Regions from separate parts of the Yersinia fenwicki genome, predicted to be linked through region 2. Evidence: predicted binding sites of a transcription regulator. Region 2 holds the regulator's gene; each other region holds the start of a gene.

Region 1 (6,116 bases), 1.4 Mb from region 2:
CTCAATCCGCACTCTTCCGTCATGCTGTGCGCATGTCCGTTGTACTCTGCGTAGGCTATGCGTTTATTCAACTTACCGGCATGCGTCATGGGTATTGGATCTTGCTGACCAGCCTTTTTGTCTGCCAGCCCAACTACAATGCAACAAGACGCCGGCTCGCGCTGCGCATTATTGGCACCTTGGCAGGTATCCTTATTGGGCTCCCCATCCTGTATTTTGTGCCGTCTATTGAGGGTCAGTTAATCCTGATTGTCATTACTGGTGTACTCTTTTTTGCTTTCCGTAATGTTCAGTATGCTCACGCGACAATGTTCATTACTTTGTTGGTGTTGCTCTGTTTTAACTTGCTCGGGGAAGGATTTGAAGTTGCCGCACCGCGTGTGTTTGACACGCTACTTGGTTGCGCTATTGCCTGGGTTGCAGTGAGTTTTATCTGGCCTGACTGGAAATTCCGCCAACTTCCCGCGGTTGTTCACAGAACACTTAATGCGAATTGCCGTTATTTGGATGCTATTTTAGTGCAATATTATCAAGGTAAAGATAACAGCTTGCCCTACCGTGTTGCCCGGCGTGATGCACATAATTGCGATGCTGAATTGGCCTCTGTTATCTCAAATATGTCAGCGGAGCCAAAAAACGACAAGGAAACACAGGAGGCGGCATTTCGCTTACTTTGCCTCAACCACACCATGCTGAGTTATATTTCTGCATTAGGTGCTCACCGTGAAAAACTGACTAATACTGCCACGTTGAATTTACTTAACGATGCTATTTGTTATGTTGAAGGTGCTCTTGAGCAAGAACAACTCGATAGTCTAAAAATGACACAAGTATTAGTGAGCTTATTAACCCGGCTACAGAGCTGTAATCCTGAGCCGGAGAGCAAAGATCAATTGGTTTTACAACAGATTGGCTTATTGCTCGAATTATTACCTGAGCTTAGTGAACTGAATAAACGTATTGGCCAAGCTGGCTAATGAAATCTCGGGCCAGTTTCCATCAATGGCCCTTCTCTATATTGTTTCATATTGCGCGACACCGGCTGGCTGAATGTGCATTTCAAACCATTCAATCAGCTCGCTACGCAACATTAGAGGCAACACTGCACAGTGGTGACCACTGATTGCCCCCGCAAGTGCCAATAATACATTGACGCCTAATGTGCGTCGTAATGTGCGTAACTTCAGGTAACAACGCTTAGCCCCCTCAAGCTTAAGCTCTGCCGCGCTCTGGATACCCACTTTCCATAATAACCGCTCAAGGCTGGCACTGAGATTGGGTAAATCCTTCAAACGAACTGGGGGACTTCTTTTACTTAAAACTTCGGATTTAGCCCCTTGATATGACTGTTTTGCAAAGTGGCGTAATGCAAGATCATCGTCCCACAATGCTAAATCAACCCAATAATAACGCAGTGAAACAGGAAGACCGCGTTTAGCATAAACAAGATTAACCATCCCTCTGGTGCGGAATAAGTTTTCAACCAAGTCATTAGCACGCAGATACAACTCCCCTTCCGAAACGACTGCAAACATAATGTTATCGGCTAACAGGCCGTAACCACCAAATTGTGAGCGGACTGTGATTTGGCCCAAAAAATCAAAACGGCACCGAACCTGCATGATCTTGTTCTCTGATACTTTTTTCATCACTACTCCTTTAGTAAAAATCCGATCAAACGTCCCTTTTTAGTTGCAATAAGTGTAAGAGGAACAACTAATTAGAAAATACGCAATATGGATAACTGAGCCAAACACAAAATCAACTTTTGCGTATTTACATCGCAATAATGCGAAGCGTCTTGTAAAAATTTAGTTGATCTTCGAACAAACAGTGACTACTGTATATACATACAGGAAACCACAGGCGAGGTTCATCATGCGTACTCAATCACTAAAACCTTATAATGCTAATTATCATTCTCTTATTACCCGTGACACACAGGAAAGAGTTGATGTGCCAACAGATAGTGGCCTTATCAGTGAACTTGTTTACAGTGAAAATCAGCCTGCGGTAGCACAATTACTGCTTCCTTTATTACAACAGCTCGGTAAACAGTCCCGGTGGCTCTTGTGGCTGACCCCACAGCAGAAATTAAGTCGTTTATGGTTGCAGCAATCAGGCTTGCCAATGAGTAAAGTCGTTCAGGCGAGGCAGATCAATCCATTATCTACTGTTGATGCAATGGAAAAGGCGTTGTTGACGGGAAATTACAGTGTCGTTCTTGGATGGCTACCCGAGTTGTCAGAAAATGACCGCATTAGATTACGTTTAGCAGCAAAGTTAGGAAATGCTTATGGGTTTGTTATGCGTCCTCTGAATGACACAAAACTCGATCAAGGACAGTGCGCAACGTTAAAAATTCATTCTTCTTTGTATCATTAAGTAAATTTAGGATTTATCCCATGAATTATTACAATATTTAGGGCTTACTCCTGCAAAATCAGCATAAAGCGAGTCAGAATGCGGCTTGCGGCGGAAAATAAGGTCTAGGAAATACTATATTCCACGGCTAAATCGTTAAAGATTATGCACTATTTCGCTTTTTTTTCAGCCGGTTTATCACATCACACTTGTAACTTTCTCGCCACGTTGTAGACTTTACATCGCCAAGGTTGCTCTAAAACGCCAAATTATACTGGCAGCGTGATTAACGGGAGCGTTAAAACCTTGACGAAGAATTTTAACCAAGGGCTTAGCTTTTAAAGCTCATTGCCTATTTGGATGATAACGAGGCGTAAAATGAAAAAGACAGCTATCGCATTAGCAGTGGCACTGGCCGGTTTCGCTACAGTAGCGCAAGCCGCACCGAAAGATAACACCTGGTACACCGGTGGTAAACTGGGCTGGTCTCAGTATCAAAATACTGGCACTGGCGGTATCTATGGCGACCAAGGCAATGACGGTCCAACTCACAAAGACCAATTAGGTGCTGGTGCGTTCTTGGGTTACCAAGCAAACCAATACTTGGGCTTTGAAATGGGATACGACTGGCTTGGCCGTATGCCTTACAAAGGCGACCTTCGTAACGGCGACTTTAAAGCACAAGGCGTTCAACTGGCTGCAAAACTGAGCTACCCAATTGCTCAGGATCTGGACCTGTACACCCGTTTAGGTGGTATGGTTTGGCGTGCAGACTCAAGCGCGTTTGACGCAGCTTCTGGCGACCGTCAGAACAACCATGATACCGGTGTTTCTCCACTGGTAGCACTGGGTGCTGAATACGCATGGACCAAAAACTGGGCAACCCGTATGGAATACCAATGGGTTAGCAACATTGGTGATAAAGCTACCGTTGGTGCTCGTCCAGACAACGGCATGCTGAGCGTAGGTGTTTCTTACCGTTTCGGTCAGGAAGATGCAGTAGCTCCTATTGCTCCGGCTCCAGCTCCAGCTCCAGTTGTTGACACCAAGCGTTTCACTCTGAAGTCTGACGTGCTGTTTGCTTTCAACAAAGCAACGTTGAAACCAGAAGGCCAGCAAGCTCTGGACCAACTGTACGCACAACTGAGCTCTATCGATCCTAAAGACGGTTCTGTAGTGGTTCTGGGCTTCGCTGACCGTATCGGTCAACCAGCTCCTAACTTAGCTCTGTCTCAGCGTCGTGCTGATAGCGTGCGTGATTACCTGGTTTCTAAAGGTATCCCTGCTGACAAAATCACCGCTCGCGGTGAAGGCCAAGCAAACCCAGTTACTGGCAACACCTGTGACAACGTGAAACCACGTGCTGCTCTGATTGAGTGCCTGGCACCAGATCGTCGCGTAGAGATCGAAGTTAAAGGCTACAAAGAAGTTGTAACTCAGCCACAGGCTTAAGTTTACTGCTTCCGTAAAAAACCCCGCATTGCGGGGTTTTTTTTATCGTGAAATTAAGAAAATCAGATCAAATGACATTTTCTTGATTTCACTGTTCCTACCGTGTTGATATCGATTGATACCCGCTCAGCTCAACCATCCTTACCAAGAATATCTTGCAAGTCCTGCTTCAACGACGACATCTGATTCTGATACTTCTCTTTACGTTCAGCATCTTCAATTAACTGAACAACAGTCTCTGACAGTGTATTACCTCGACGCCTTGCCAGCGCTGCCAAACGTTGCCACACCAGAAATTCCAGATCGATTGATTTCTTGCGAGTATGTTGATGTTCTGCATTAAAATGGCGCTTACGCCTGGCCCGTATAGTCTGCTTCATCCGGGTAGCCAGTTGCATATTCATATGCGTATCAATCCACTCCAACACCTTCACGGGTTCACTTTCCAACTTCATCAGTTGCTCGACAGCATCCTGAGCAGCACTGTTTTCTATATGACGAGTAATGGCTTCACCTTCACGGTGTTTTTTAACCAAATACGCCCATTTCCAACCGCTTTCCAGATTTTCCAGTTGCTGATATTTCATCGTGAGCTCTTTAGTGACCGCGTAACTTAAGTTAAGCATAACAGTTTTACGCAGAATTTCACCCTACTAAAAGTGTATGTTTAGTTTGTTTTTTGTACGGAATACTGTCGATATCTTACTCCTTGCCCCCAACTGCTACTCTACGTATATGAAGTCTGGTTTATTCTTGTATAATCGCCCTTTCCCTTTTTGACGATTGCATCTATCACTTTGACCAATAACAGACTTGAATGGCAGTCACTGCTGCCGAACACAACGCCATATGAAGCGTTATTTGCTACTGCCTCCCAGTTGGAGCCTGTTTCTTTCGCGGCGATTCAAGCTCGGCTTGAGAATGGAATGACACTATTTTGTCATCCGCAATCACTGCCGCGTTTTATGTTAATCAAAGCACAGGAAAGCACTGAGTATCTGGCACTGATCGCTCAAGCTGTTAAAGAGCTCCAGCCTGAGGCCTCAGCCTTGTTTGGCGGAGACTACCTCGTGCATGGGCACCAAGTCAGTTGGCAACCGGCCCAACGCGGTGACGAGCCATTTGCGGCGATTTCACGCTGCCTCTATCAGGAATGGGTAGAACCAGAACAGCTGTTTGGCTGTGTTAGATGGCATAAAGATCAAATAAGTCTCCAGCCTGGCTTGGTTCATCAAGCTAATGGCGGTGTCTTGATCCTATCGGTACGATCATTACAAGCTCAGCCATTGATGTGGCTACGCTTGAAGCAGATGATAGTTCAGCAGCGCTTTGACTGGTTGTCACCTGACGAAACTCGCCCTTTACCGGTACATATCCCCTCAATGCCACTGGATCTGCGTTTGATGCTGATCGGTGATCGTCTTGGTCTGGGTGATTTCCATGATATGGAACCTGAGCTTGGCGAATTGGCTATTTACGGTGAATTCGAAGTTGAACTGCCGCTAGTCGATATTGATGGCATGACGTTGTGGTGCGGATATATCAATGCGCTGTTACAGCAAAAGCAGTTGCCTTCGTTATCCGCCGATGCCTGGCCGGTGCTATTCCGACAGGCGGTGCGTTACAGCGGCGACCAAGGGAGTCTGCCATTATGCCCGCAATGGCTCACTCGTCAGTTAGCTGAAGCTGCGCTCTATGCCGAAGAGGACGCGATTACCGCCAATGCGCTCGAAGTCGCACTAAATGCCCGCGACTGGCGTAATAGCTATCTTGCTGAACGGATGCAAGATGAAATTGAGTTAGGGCAAATTCTGGTTGAGACTGAAGGCCAGGTTGTCGGCCAAATTAATGGCCTGTCGGTATTGGAATATCCGGGGCACCCTTATGCTTTCGGTGAACCCGCACGTATCAGCTGCGTTGTTCATTTAGGCGATGGCGAATTTGTTGACGTAGAGCGTAAAGCTGAATTAGGCGGTAACATTCATGCTAAAGGCATGATGATTATGCAAGCATTCCTAATTTCAGAACTGGAACTTGATCAGCCACTGCCTTTCTCCGCCTCCATTGTTTTTGAGCAATCCTATGGAGAGGTTGATGGTGACAGTGCATCGCTGGCAGAGCTTTGCGCACTAGTCAGTGCCCTATCACAACAGCCTATCAATCAACAAATCGCCGTGACAGGTTCAGTTGACCAATTTGGCAACGTACAACCTATCGGTGGTGTAAATGAAAAGATTGAAGGCTTCTTTGAAGCTTGCCAACGTCGTGGGCTTACTGGCAGTCAGGGCGTTATTTTACCG
Region 2 (6,116 bases):
TGGTTACACTGCTTTCTTTAGTGCAAACGTAGGGGTACTACAGGGTAGACTGCCAGAACTGAGTGCCGTTTATACAGCTATTGTTAGCTCTGTCAGGGATGAAAATGTGATCCCAAACTGTATCGGACTGCATCCTAGCAAGCTCGTTTGAGAAAAAATACGTTTTCCCCCAGATTTATCCTACTAATCTTTCAGGCTGTGATCTCTGCTGCAAGAAAGCGAAATTTTAGTAATGCCTTACAGTAGGTTTCTGCATCGAACGCCATATCCAGACCACCACAACGGCCAGAATCAGCCAAGGTAGTAGCTTAAACATCATGATAAATAACCCACCCAACATCATAAAGGCCGCCGCAACCAATAGAGCTGCAAAGATACCCAGTAACGAAATACCGGTCACCATAAGCATGATAAAAAAGCCGATAACAAAGAAAATTTCAAACATGGCAGGCTCCTAAATAACTGTTTATTCCCCCACAATCACTTGATTAAATATAACAATCAGTTCGGGGATTTTATAAGGAGTATTACAAGAAACGTGCCAATCGCGAAAAGACGGGTAACCACTTGAATTTTATTATTTTAGATAAAAACAAGCCTGCCAAAACAGCAGGCTGGCGTGGTCAATTTCACTAACTTATAGTCATTTTTCTTAAGAACTGTGCTGTGGGCGGGTCACCAGAGCCAGCGCCTGTTCGACAACGGAAACATCTGCTCCAGGCTTATGTGCATTTTCACTCAGATGACGACGCCACTGGCGCGCGCCAGGTATCCCTTGGAAAATACCCAAGATATGACGAGTGATATGCCCTAAATAAGCACCGCGTGACAGTTCTTGCTCGATATAAGGAAAAAGAGCTTCAACAGCTTTAACACTATCTACCACCGGCGCATTTGGGTCAAAAAGTTCACGATCCACTTGCGTCAATATACTGGGATTTTGGTAAGCTTCGCGGCCCATCATCACCCCATCAACATGTTTAAGATGTTCTTTAGCTTCAACCAGTGTTTTCACACCACCATTAATGGCAATGGTCAGTGTAGGAAAATCACGTTTAAGCTGATAAACCCGCTCATAATCCAGTGGAGGTACTTCACGGTTCTCTTTCGGACTTAAGCCTGAGAGCCACGCTTTGCGGGCATGAATGGTGAATATATCGCATTCACCACGCTCCGCGACAGTTTGCACGAACTCACACAAGAACTCATAACTATCCAGCTCATCAATCCCGATGCGGGTTTTCACTGTAACCGGAATAGAAACGACATCACGCATGGCTTTTATACAATCAGCAACCAGACTAGCCTCTGCCATCAAGCAAGCACCAAAACGGCCGTTTTGCACTCGATCAGACGGGCAGCCTACATTCAGGTTTATTTCATTGTATCCGCGAAGCTCAGCCAGCTTGGCACAATGGGCTAATGCCTGCGGATCACTGCCACCCAGTTGTAGTGCGACAGGATGGTCTTGCTCGCTATAGGCCAGATAGTCTGCTTTACCATGAATAATCGCACCTGTTGTAACCATTTCGGTATACAACAAAGCCTGTTTGGTCAACAAGCGATGAAAATAGCGGCAATGACGATCTGTCCAGTCGAGCATCGGCGCGACGGAAAAACGCTGTAGGGGATAATGTGGCTTATCAGCCTGAGTGCTGGAAAAAGTCTGAGCTTGGTACATTTACTGTAGTTTCATCGGTTATGACTGCATCAATTACCCATTAATATTACTCATTGAGTAAACCAAACAATCGGAAAGAATATGTGATTATACCATAGAACTTTATAATGGCAGTCTGAGTGATAGTTGTAGCTAACACATGGCAACACGCGACTAGCAGCTTTGACTTGCTAAAGTTGTGACACTCCGCGACATCCTATTTTTTCATCTATCGGCGATTAGCTGTAAATATGATAAAATTGGCACCATTCAAATGCTGCGGGATGTACATGATGAACCCTATCAATCAGGAAAAGCTGCTTGCTCAGGCTGAAAGCCTGTGCCAACAACGAAACGTCCGGCTGACACCGCAACGTCTTGAAGTCTTGCGTTTGATGGCGCAACAGCCTGGTGCAATCAGTGCTTATGATCTGTTGGATTTACTGCGTGTTTCTGAACCACAAGCTAAACCGCCAACAGTCTATCGTGCATTGGATTTCTTGCTTGAGCAGGGGTTTATTCACCGTGTTGAATCAGCAAACAGCTATGTGCTATGCCATCATTTTGAAGAGCCAACTCATACTTCGGCATTATTTATCTGCGATCGCTGCAAGATAGTGACTGAACGAACAACTGTTGGTATCGAGGAAGCTCTGGCACAGTTAGCAAAACAGTCTGGTTTTACCCTGCGCCATACGGTGGTTGAAGCTCATGGTTTATGTGCTGAATGTGGGGAAGTCGAAGCATGTGAAAGCCATGATCATTGTGGTCATGACCATTCTATTGTGACTAAAAAGAAGTAGTCCCTGATGATAAAAGTAGACTGTCGCCTGATAGGCGGCAGGATAAGTATGAGAGGAATAATGGCTATAGAGAATAAATAAGAATTTAAATAAAACAAGACACATCCTTGTGTCAATTCGATATAAATAAGATACCTGAAGAGTATTGCTAATTATTAAATTCACCACTAAGTTTTAATGTGAAGAATATAAAAAACTAAAGGTTATTTAATAAATAAGTATTCTATGAATACCAGAAGCTCGATTTATTTATATCGATATCAGTTTAACACCGCTACCAGCGATATTTGCTGTGATCTTCCCAAGCCTTAACTTCTTTCTCGGCTTGCTCTTTCTGATAGCCGTATTTCTCCTGGATTTTACCCACCAGCTGGTCACGCTTACCTTCAATGACGGTCAGGTCATCATCGGTTAGTTTGCCCCATTTCTCTTTCACTTTACCTTTAAACTGCTTCCAGTTACCGTCGGCTTGATCTTTATTCATAATATCTCCGTTACCTTTGGATTAGTCAGTTTATTTAATTAAATACGGTAATAAATAGTTTAAATTTGAAATCGTTCCTTCGCTTACCGTATGAATAACTGTAGCAGAGGATACTGATAATTAAAGTCAGATTAATATTAATCACTGATACTTGAGAAATAAACAGAAAGGAAAAGCTGATAATATTCAGTTAAAACAGCAAGTAATAACTTATTATCGGAATATTCTCAAACTAGATTGAGTTGAATATAAAAGGGATAAAATTCTTTATATACCCTTCTTACTGAAGGGTATATAAATCAACGCGAAAATCAGATCCAGTCGCCATTACGGATGACACCAACGGCTAGACCTTCAATAGTAAAACTTTGTTCACGTAGATCGACTACAATCGGCTGGAACTCACTATTTTCTGGCAGAAGTTGGACGATATTACCTTGTTTTTTCAAGCGTTTTACCGTTACTTCATCATCAATACGCGCAACAACCACTTGCCCATTACGTACATCTTGGGTTTTATGTACAGCGAGCAAGTCACCGTCCAGAATACCGATATCTCTCATCGACATTCCATTTACCCGCAACAGGAAATCCGCACTCGGCTTAAACATGGAAGGATCGACTTTATAGTGGCCTTCAATATGCTGCTGCGCTAATAGTGGCTCCCCTGCGGCAACCCGGCCAATCAGTGGTAAACCATCTTCTTCTTCCATCAATAGACGGATACCGCGAGAAGCGCCGGAGACAATCTCGATCACACCCTTACGGGCCAGTGCTTTTAAATGCTCTTCAGCGGCGTTAGGAGAGCGAAACCCCAGGCGCTGCGCAATTTCGGCACGGGTCGGTGGCATACCTGTTTGCGCTAGGTGATCGCGCACAAGGTCATAAACCTCTTGCTGTCTGGTAGTAAGTGCTTTCATTCCGCCCCCTGTTTGTTTATACAGTCTTGCTGTGAGTATATACAGGTAAGTGAGTATTGGGAACCAAAGAGTGAATAAAAACAGGGATTAATCACTGTTTACATCCACAGCGCTGTTTATCGCGTTGTTTATCGCATTCTTAGCCGACATGCTGCCAGAGCACTGTTACCCATATAAATAACGCCAACAAAATGGCCAGACATACGGCAGCAGACCCCATATCCTTGGCCCGTCCTGATAGTTCGTGGAGTTCACTGCCGATGCGGTCCACCACCGCCTCAATAGCACTATTGATAACTTCAACAATGACGACTAGCACCACACTCGCGATCAATAAAATACGTGCTGTGGCCTCTATATCTAACCAAAAGGCCAGTATGATAGCGAGTATGGCAGCCACTGCTTCCTGGCGAAATGCGGCTTCATTTTTCCAGGCTGCGGTTAAACCTTTCACAGAATAACCAGCAGCTTTATAGATTCGGGTTAATCCAGTTGACTGATTTGCCATATTTTATTGCCTTTATCTTAAGTTAATGATGATTTTTGCCGCTTTCTGTTGTCTCATCACCACAGATCTCAAAACCAGTTTCTGGTATCCTTGCGACGAATTGCTAACAAGAGGCTTCATGTAGTTATGTCAGGTTGGCGTAAAATATATTATAAGTTATTGAATTTACCACTTAAATTGTTGGTAAAAAGCAAGGTTATTCCGGCAGATCCTGTGACTGAGTTAGGGTTAGACCCGTCTCGTCCTATTCTGTACGTTTTGCCTTACAATTCTAAGGCTGATTTACTGACTTTGCGAGCGCAGTGTCAGGCTCAGGATCTGCCCGACCCATTGATTCCATTGGAAATCGATGGTGTGCAGCTTCCCAGCCATGTCTTTATCGATAACGGCCCAAGGGTATTTCGCTATTACGCCCCGAAGCAGGAATCGGTAAAAATATTCCACGATTATCTCGATCTGCATCGCAATAACCCGGAGTTGGATATTCAAATGCTGCCGGTGTCGGTGATGTTTGGCCGCTCTCCAGGGCGTGAAGGCCACGGTACGCCACATCTGCGCGTACTGAACGGTGTGCAGAAATTCTTTGCAGTATTGTGGCTGGGCCGCGATAGCTTTGTGCGTTTTTCCACCACAGTTTCACTGCGCCGGATGGCCAGTGAACATGGTACAGATAAAACAATTGCCCACAAACTGGCGCGCGTAGCGCGGATGCACTTCTCACGTCAGCGTTTGGCTGCTGTAGGCCCTAGCCTGCCGGCACGTCAAGACCTATTCAAGAAACTGTTAACATCCAAAGCGATTGAAAAAGCGGTCGCCGATGAAGCTCGCACCAAGAAAATCTCCCATGAGAAAGCGCAGCAAAACGCCATAACGTTGATGGAAGAAATTGCCGCCGACTTCTCTTATGAAGCCGTGCGTCTGTCGGATCGGGTTTTGAGCTGGACGTGGAACCGCTTGTATCAGGGGATTAACGTCCATAATGCTGAGCGTGTACGGCAGTTGGCGCAAGATGGCCATGAAATCGTCTATGTGCCTTGCCACCGCAGCCACATGGATTACCTGCTGCTATCTTATGTCCTTTATCATCAGGGGCTGGTGCCGCCGCATATTGCTGCCGGTATTAACCTTAATTTCTGGCCCGCTGGCCCGATCTTTCGCCGCTTAGGTGCGTTCTTTATCCGTCGTACCTTTAAAGGCAACAAGCTCTATTCCACCGTGTTCCGTGAATATCTGGGTGAGTTGTTCACCCGGGGCTACTCAGTGGAATACTTTGTTGAAGGCGGGCGTTCACGTACCGGCCGTCTGTTGGAGCCCAAAACCGGCACTTTGTCGATGACCATACAGGCTATGCTGCGCGGCGGTTCACGCCCAATCACCTTGGTGCCGATTTACATCGGCTACGAGCATGTGATGGAAGTGGGGACTTACGCCAAAGAGCTACGTGGTGCAACTAAAGAGAAAGAGAGCCTGTTACAGATGTTGCGGGGCTTGCGCAAGCTGCGCAATCTCGGTCAAGGCTACGTCAACTTTGGTGAGCCAATACCGTTGACCACCTATCTGAATACCAATGTGCCGCAATGGCGTGATGCTATCGATCCTATTGAAGCACAGCGCCCAAGCTGGCTGACGCCAGCGGTGAATGACTTGGCCGGTAAAATTATGGTCAGAATTAACAATGCGGCAGCAGCCAATGCCATGAACTTGTGTTCTACCGCATTGTTAGCATCACGTCAGCGTTCAC
Region 3 (6,116 bases), 1.4 Mb from region 2:
GGCAAATGCGGATTTTGTCCGACCCAACTTAGTTGGTCACGCCAGGTTTGCGGGTCCAGTTCTCGCAATTCTATGTTGTTGACTTTTAATGAGCCGCGATAAGGTAAAAAACCTAATAGCAAGTTAAGCAATGAGCTTTTACCCGCGCCACTCAGGCCAACAATAGCCACTCTTTTTCCCGCTGATAGGGAGAATGTTAGTGGCCCGACCAAACGAGTACCCGTAGGAGATAATATTTCCAATTCATTAGCTTCAAGAGTGATGGAATCGGTGCCATCAAGAACTTTATCACCCCGACCAATAGTTTCACCGTCAGTGCTCAAAAAGGTAACTAGTGATTCAGCAGCACCAACAGCTTGCGCTTTGGCGTGATAAAACGTACCTAAATCCCGCAATGGCTGGAAGAATTCAGGTGCCAAAATCAAAACCAGAAAACCTGCAAATAGTGTTACACCAAGGCCGTAGCTGCCAAAATTCAATTCCCCCAAATAGGAAAAACCGAAGTAAACAGCAACGACTGCGATGGAGATTGCGGCGAAAAACTCCAATACGGCAGAGGAGAGGAAGGCCATTCGCAGCACTTCCATAGTGCGGCGGCGAAAATCTTCTGAGGATTCGCGAATTTGGTCTGTTTCCGCTTTGGCGCGGTTAAATAGTCGTAAGGTGTCCAAACCGCGTAAACGGTCGAGGAAGTTACCACTCAGACGGGCCAATGCCACAAAATTACGCCGGTTCGCGTCGGCAGCCCCCATTCCCACCAGTGCCATAAACAAAGGGATTAGCGGCGCGGTAACGAATAGAATTAAACCTGCCGCCCAGTTGATCGGGAAGACAGCAATGAGAATCAGCACCGGAATAAGAACGGCCAAATACATTTGTGGAAGATAGCGAGAATAGTAATCCTGCATATCTTCAATTTGTTCCAAAATAATCGTCGCCCAACTTCCGGCTGGTTTGCCTTTTACCCAGGCTGGGCCGAGTTGTTCTAATCGGTCTAATACTGCTTTGCGGATTTGTTGACGCACTTTCATGCCGCAAATAAACCCAACTCGCTCACGTAACCAACTGATCACGGCACGTATGGCGAAAGTTCCAGCCAGTAAAGCAAAGTCAGCGATTAATTCTCCGCGGGGGACTTTATCGATAATCAAAGATTGCAGTAAGGTGGCCAACAGCCAGGCTTGAGCAATAATCAATAACCCGCTGAGAAGGCCAAGTAACATAGACAGGCGGAGCCAACGTTGCGCGGGGGCGCTTTGTTTTTTCAGCCAACGAATCAACTCATACTGTCGTGTTTTATTCATCGGGCAATTTGTCTGCGCAAGGTACGGGAAAATTTCAAAAGAATGGTTATCACCTTTCGAGATGACAAACCAGCGAGGGGCAATATTACCTCGTCATGCCATGAGGTGAAACCATAATGCTTGTGATAGTTGCCGCATTAGTCGATATCTATAATTTGCTGTTTTTCATTGACATGCCGATATGCAAAATAAAGTGCCAATAGAAATTAAAAACGGGCAGCTCACATATTTGTTCGCTGCCCGTTGGTATTGGTTGAATCAGTTATGTCAGAGATTATTTATCGTTAACTAACCCATCCAGATAGCGTTCTGCATCCAGTGCTGCCATGCATCCGGTACCCGCAGAGGTAATTGCCTGGCGATAAATGTGATCCATAACATCACCCGCAGCAAATACGCCCGGAATTGAAGTTTGTGTTGCATTGCCCTGGATACCTGATTGCACCTTAATGTAACCATTTTCCAGTGCTAGCTGGCCGCCAAAGATAGCTGTGTTAGGGCTATGACCGATAGCAATAAATACGCCCGCTACCGCTAACTCTTCGGTTTCACTGTTTTTGGTCGACTTCAGCCGCACGCCTGTCACGCCCATATCGTCACCCAGCACTTCATCTAACGTACGGTCAGTGTGCAGCACGATATTGCCGTTTTTCACTTTTTCCATTAGACGGTCAATCAGAATTTTTTCTGACCGGAAGCTATCACGGCGGTGAATTAGATGAACTTCCGCGGCGATATTGGCCAGATACAGTGCTTCTTCAACGGCGGTATTGCCACCACCGACGACGGCAACTTTTTGGTTACGATAAAAGAAGCCATCACAAGTTGCACAGGCAGACACCCCTTTACCCTTGAATGCCTCTTCCGATTCCATTCCAAGATAGCGTGCAGAAGCACCTGTCGCGATGATCAAGGCATCACAGGTGTACTCGGCACTATCGCCAAAAAGGCGGAATGGACGGTTTTGTAAATCGACTTTATGGATATGGTCGAACAGGATTTCTGTCTGGAATTTTTCTGCATGAGCATGCATCCGTTCCATCAGTGCCGGGCCGGTAAGACCTTCCGGGTCACCGGGCCAGTTTTCGACATCGGTGGTGGTGGTCAATTGACCGCCTTTTTCCATTCCGGTAATCAATACGGGATTCAAGTTGGCGCGTGCCGCATAAACTGCCGCTGTATAACCCGCAGGGCCAGAACCCAAAATAATCAATTTGCTATGTTTAGCCGTACTCATGAATACCTCTTTCCCACAATGTCGGACAATGTCAACGATTGTAGGGAAATTCGAGCATTAAAAAAAGCAGACAAAAATGTTGTTAGCGATTTGTTTGATAGGTAATGCCTATTTAATGAACTAAGTGTATTAAGAATCGACAGTTAGCTGTTAAACAAAAATAGGGTAATGGGCTAATTAGACCAAAATTCATTTTTACGTTATGGGCCAAATAGTCTGAAAACCCTTTGACCCTATAAAGAATGTGGCTTGCCAGCCGATAGTTCAAAAAATACCCGCAATGTGCTGGTGCGTTTTAGCGCTATTTCATTGCTTAAAAACGGTGAAAAAATAGGTCGCAGAGGGCGGCTAAGATTTTAATTCTGGCACGTTCTACTGATTTAACTTCTTTTACTTTGACAATCGGCTGTGCATTTGCGAAAACATCATAGGAAGAAGAAATTATCTGCGCGCCATAATTTCAGATTTGGTATCAGTGATACCAATCGAAAGCCCTGGAATGTTTTCGATTAATACTGGATGGCATGTGGAGTATGTTCTCGAACAACCGTAGGGGGGATGTTTCTGCGGCTGTTCGTGATGCGCTATCTCTTCCTCAACGCTAATAATCATCGAGTGCCTCGCATGCGATTGGACAGACAGGGTGTGAGATAACAACGTATTGATATATTTGCATAAAACAGGCTGCGGGTCGTTGTTTGCTATATATTCTAAATTTATTGATGATGAGAGTATGTCGCAGACTCAAGGAAATTAAGAGAGACTATAAGATGACAGATAATAAAAAACGTCCTGGGAAAGAGCTTGATCGTATAGATCGTAACATCCTAAATGAATTACAAAAGGATGGGCGTATCTCCAACGTTGAGCTTTCAAAACGAGTAGGGTTGTCACCAACACCATGTCTGGAACGGGTTCGTCGCTTAGAGCGTCAGGGCTTCATTAATGGCTATACTGCACTGCTTAATCCACAGTATTTGGATGCATCATTGCTGGTTTTCGTTGAGATTACTCTGAATCGTGGTGCTCCGGATGTGTTTGAGCAATTTAACACCGCAGTACAAAAACTCGATGAAATTCAAGAGTGTCACTTGGTTTCCGGTGATTTTGACTATTTATTGAAAACCCGCGTGCCCGATATGTCTGCTTACCGAAAATTACTCGGTGAGACCTTGCTTCGCCTGCCGGGTGTCAATGACACTCGGACCTATGTGGTGATGGAAGAAGTGAAGCAGACTAGCCACTTGGTGATTAAAACGCGATAAACAGGCAGGTGCAAAACCTGAGTAATTTGGTTACACTCCTGTTTATTCATACAGTTTCAGCGCCGGGAAGGTTCTCGGCGTTGTTATTCATACCAGTTAACAGGAACCTGGAGAGCCTTTCTTGAGCCAGGAATATACAGAAGATAAAGAAGTTACTTTGAAAAAACTCAGCAGTGGGCGTCGTTTGCTTGAGGCTGTTTTGATTGTAGTAACCATTTTGGCAGCCTTCCTAATGGCCGCGCTGCTTAGTTTCAATCCTTCAGACCCGAGTTGGTCACAAACCTCATGGCACGAGCCTATCCATAATCTTGGTGGGAGTGTGGGTGCCTGGATGGCTGATACATTGTTCTTCACTTTTGGTGTATTGGCGTATGCAATTCCTGCCATTATGGTGATGTTGTGTTGGGCCGCATTCCGCCAGCGTGATGCCAATGAATATATCGATTACTTTGCTCTCTCGCTGCGCCTGATTGGCACGTTAGCGCTGATTTTAACGTCATGCGGGCTGGCTGCATTAAATATTGACGATCTGTATTACTTCGCCTCCGGTGGGGTAATCGGGAGTCTATTCAGTAATGCCATGTTGCCGTGGTTCAATGGTGTTGGCGCTACCCTGACGTTGCTGTGTATCTGGGCTGTCGGTCTGACGCTTTTCACTGGCTGGTCATGGTTAGTCATTGCTGAGAGAATTGGTGGGGTCGTCTTAGGTTCATTAACATTTGTGACCAATCGTTCACGTCGCGAAGAACGTTATGATGAAGATGACGATGACCAAATTGAAGAAGCGAATACCGTCGAGCAAGATAAGGGTATCGGTGCAAATAACAAAGCAGTAGCCGGGGCCGCCGCGGCTAGCGCGCTGTTGGCAAATGCAGCCCATGCAGATGACGACGATGTTTTGTTCTCGGCACCATCTGTAACTGACACGCCTGCTAACCCAATATTGGATGGGGTAAATCCGACAGATGACATTGTGGCTGAAAGCGATGAGTCATTAAATGATTATGATCCATTATTGAGTACATTGCGTGCGACAGATAATAGCGAGCAATCGGGATTATCTTCTGCTGGGAATCCGCCTGAACACATTATCAGCGACAGTGCAGTGGCGATGGCCGATAAAGCCGCCGCAACGCCGCCGCTCTATTCTTTTGAGATCCCACAAGAAGCGACGTCCCCTGCGCCAACACATATTGCTCCACCGGTTGAACGGCCTGAGCCTCAACTGGGTTCATGGGATAAGCCCGCAACGCCGACCAGCCATTCACCATTTGATTTTTCTACAGCACAACGACTTAGCGATCAGGTGGAAAATACACCTTATATGAATCCAGGATTAGGAGCAGATACAGATAACTTGGCCGCTATGGGCTCACTCAGTCGCCCTGGCTCTGCTTCTGTTACTGGGATTGTCGCAACAACTGCAGCCGCAGCTACGTTTATGCCAGCATTTACTGCTAGCAGTGATAGCAGTTCACAGGTTAAACAAGGTATAGGGCCGGAGTTACCACGGCCTAATCCTGTCCGCATCCCTACAAGACGCGAGCTGGCATCCTACGGAATCAAACTCCCGTCTCAACGTATGGCGGAGCAGGAGCAACGTGAGCAAGAAGTGCAAACGCCTAAAGCTCCAGAGACAATGGTTACCGCAGGTGTCATATCTGAAGATGATGATGCACTAGAACAGGCAACCTTACGTAAAGCCTTCGCTGATCAGCAATCCGAACGTTATGGACAATCAGCCGATACGGGAGTGAGTACTTTCTCAGCGGTAGAGCCGGAAGATGAGCAAGCCTTGCAAGAGGCGGCATTACGACAAGCTTTTGCCGCACAGCAGCAACATCGCTATGGCGCAACACATGGTGAAAACAGTGGCAATAGCCAATATGAACATGCTGTTGTTGAAGAGATGCAGCCTGTAGATACTCGCAGTGCCTTTACATTCTCACCTGTTGCCGATCTGGTTGATGAAAGTCCACGTGAACCTCTGTTCACGCTTTCTTCGTATGTTGACGAAGCCGCACAGCCTGCGCCTGTGGAACGTCCTTCAGCACCAGAGCACATTGAACAGGTCTCGGCTTATCAGACATCAGAGGCAAATCAAACTCACCAAGTATATTCAGATCAATCAACACCAGTGCAACCTGCGGCATCAGCACAGCCAGTATCACCGGTGCAGCCAACCCCGGCGATGGACAGTTTGATCCATCCGTTCCTGATGCGTAATGACCAACCTTTGGTCAAACCGACAACCCCATTGCCTACGCTGGATCTCCTTTCTTCGCCGCCAGCGGAAGAAGAGCCAGTTGA

What was found. The regulator LexA, encoded in region 2, represses DNA repair genes until DNA is damaged. The targets are predictions, from matches to a motif close to TNCTGTATGTACATACAGNA.
Positions count from the first base shown of each region.
Region 1: the regulator LexA is predicted to act here: its motif matches at 1,839-1,858, upstream of sulA (SOS-induced cell division inhibitor SulA).
Region 3: the regulator LexA is predicted to act here: its motif matches at 3,843-3,862, upstream of ACF3VQ_RS07745 (DNA translocase FtsK 4TM domain-containing protein).

Region 1 is NZ_CP170755.1:1,785,170-1,791,285, reverse strand. It holds gene yccS (YccS family putative transporter) at 1-977, shown strand, start outside; gene ACF3VQ_RS08025 (TfoX/Sxy family DNA transformation protein) at 1,014-1,649, opposite strand; gene sulA (SOS-induced cell division inhibitor SulA) at 1,879-2,385, shown strand; gene ompA (porin OmpA) at 2,743-3,816, shown strand; gene matP (macrodomain Ter protein MatP) at 3,948-4,403, opposite strand; gene ACF3VQ_RS08005 (AAA family ATPase) at 4,614-6,116, shown strand, end outside.
Region 2 is NZ_CP170755.1:358,185-364,300, reverse strand. It holds gene pspG (envelope stress response protein PspG) at 227-445, opposite strand; gene dusA (tRNA dihydrouridine(20/20a) synthase DusA) at 653-1,681, opposite strand; gene zur (zinc uptake transcriptional repressor Zur) at 1,954-2,463, shown strand; gene ACF3VQ_RS01595 (CsbD family protein) at 2,738-2,947, opposite strand; gene lexA (transcriptional repressor LexA) at 3,259-3,867, opposite strand; gene ACF3VQ_RS01585 (diacylglycerol kinase) at 4,007-4,375, opposite strand; gene plsB (glycerol-3-phosphate 1-O-acyltransferase PlsB) at 4,502-6,116, shown strand, end outside.
Region 3 is NZ_CP170755.1:1,711,059-1,717,174, forward strand. It holds gene cydD (cysteine/glutathione ABC transporter permease/ATP-binding protein CydD) at 1-1,304, opposite strand, end outside; gene trxB (thioredoxin-disulfide reductase) at 1,579-2,541, opposite strand; gene lrp (leucine-responsive transcriptional regulator Lrp) at 3,312-3,806, shown strand; gene ACF3VQ_RS07745 (DNA translocase FtsK 4TM domain-containing protein) at 3,928-6,116, shown strand, end outside.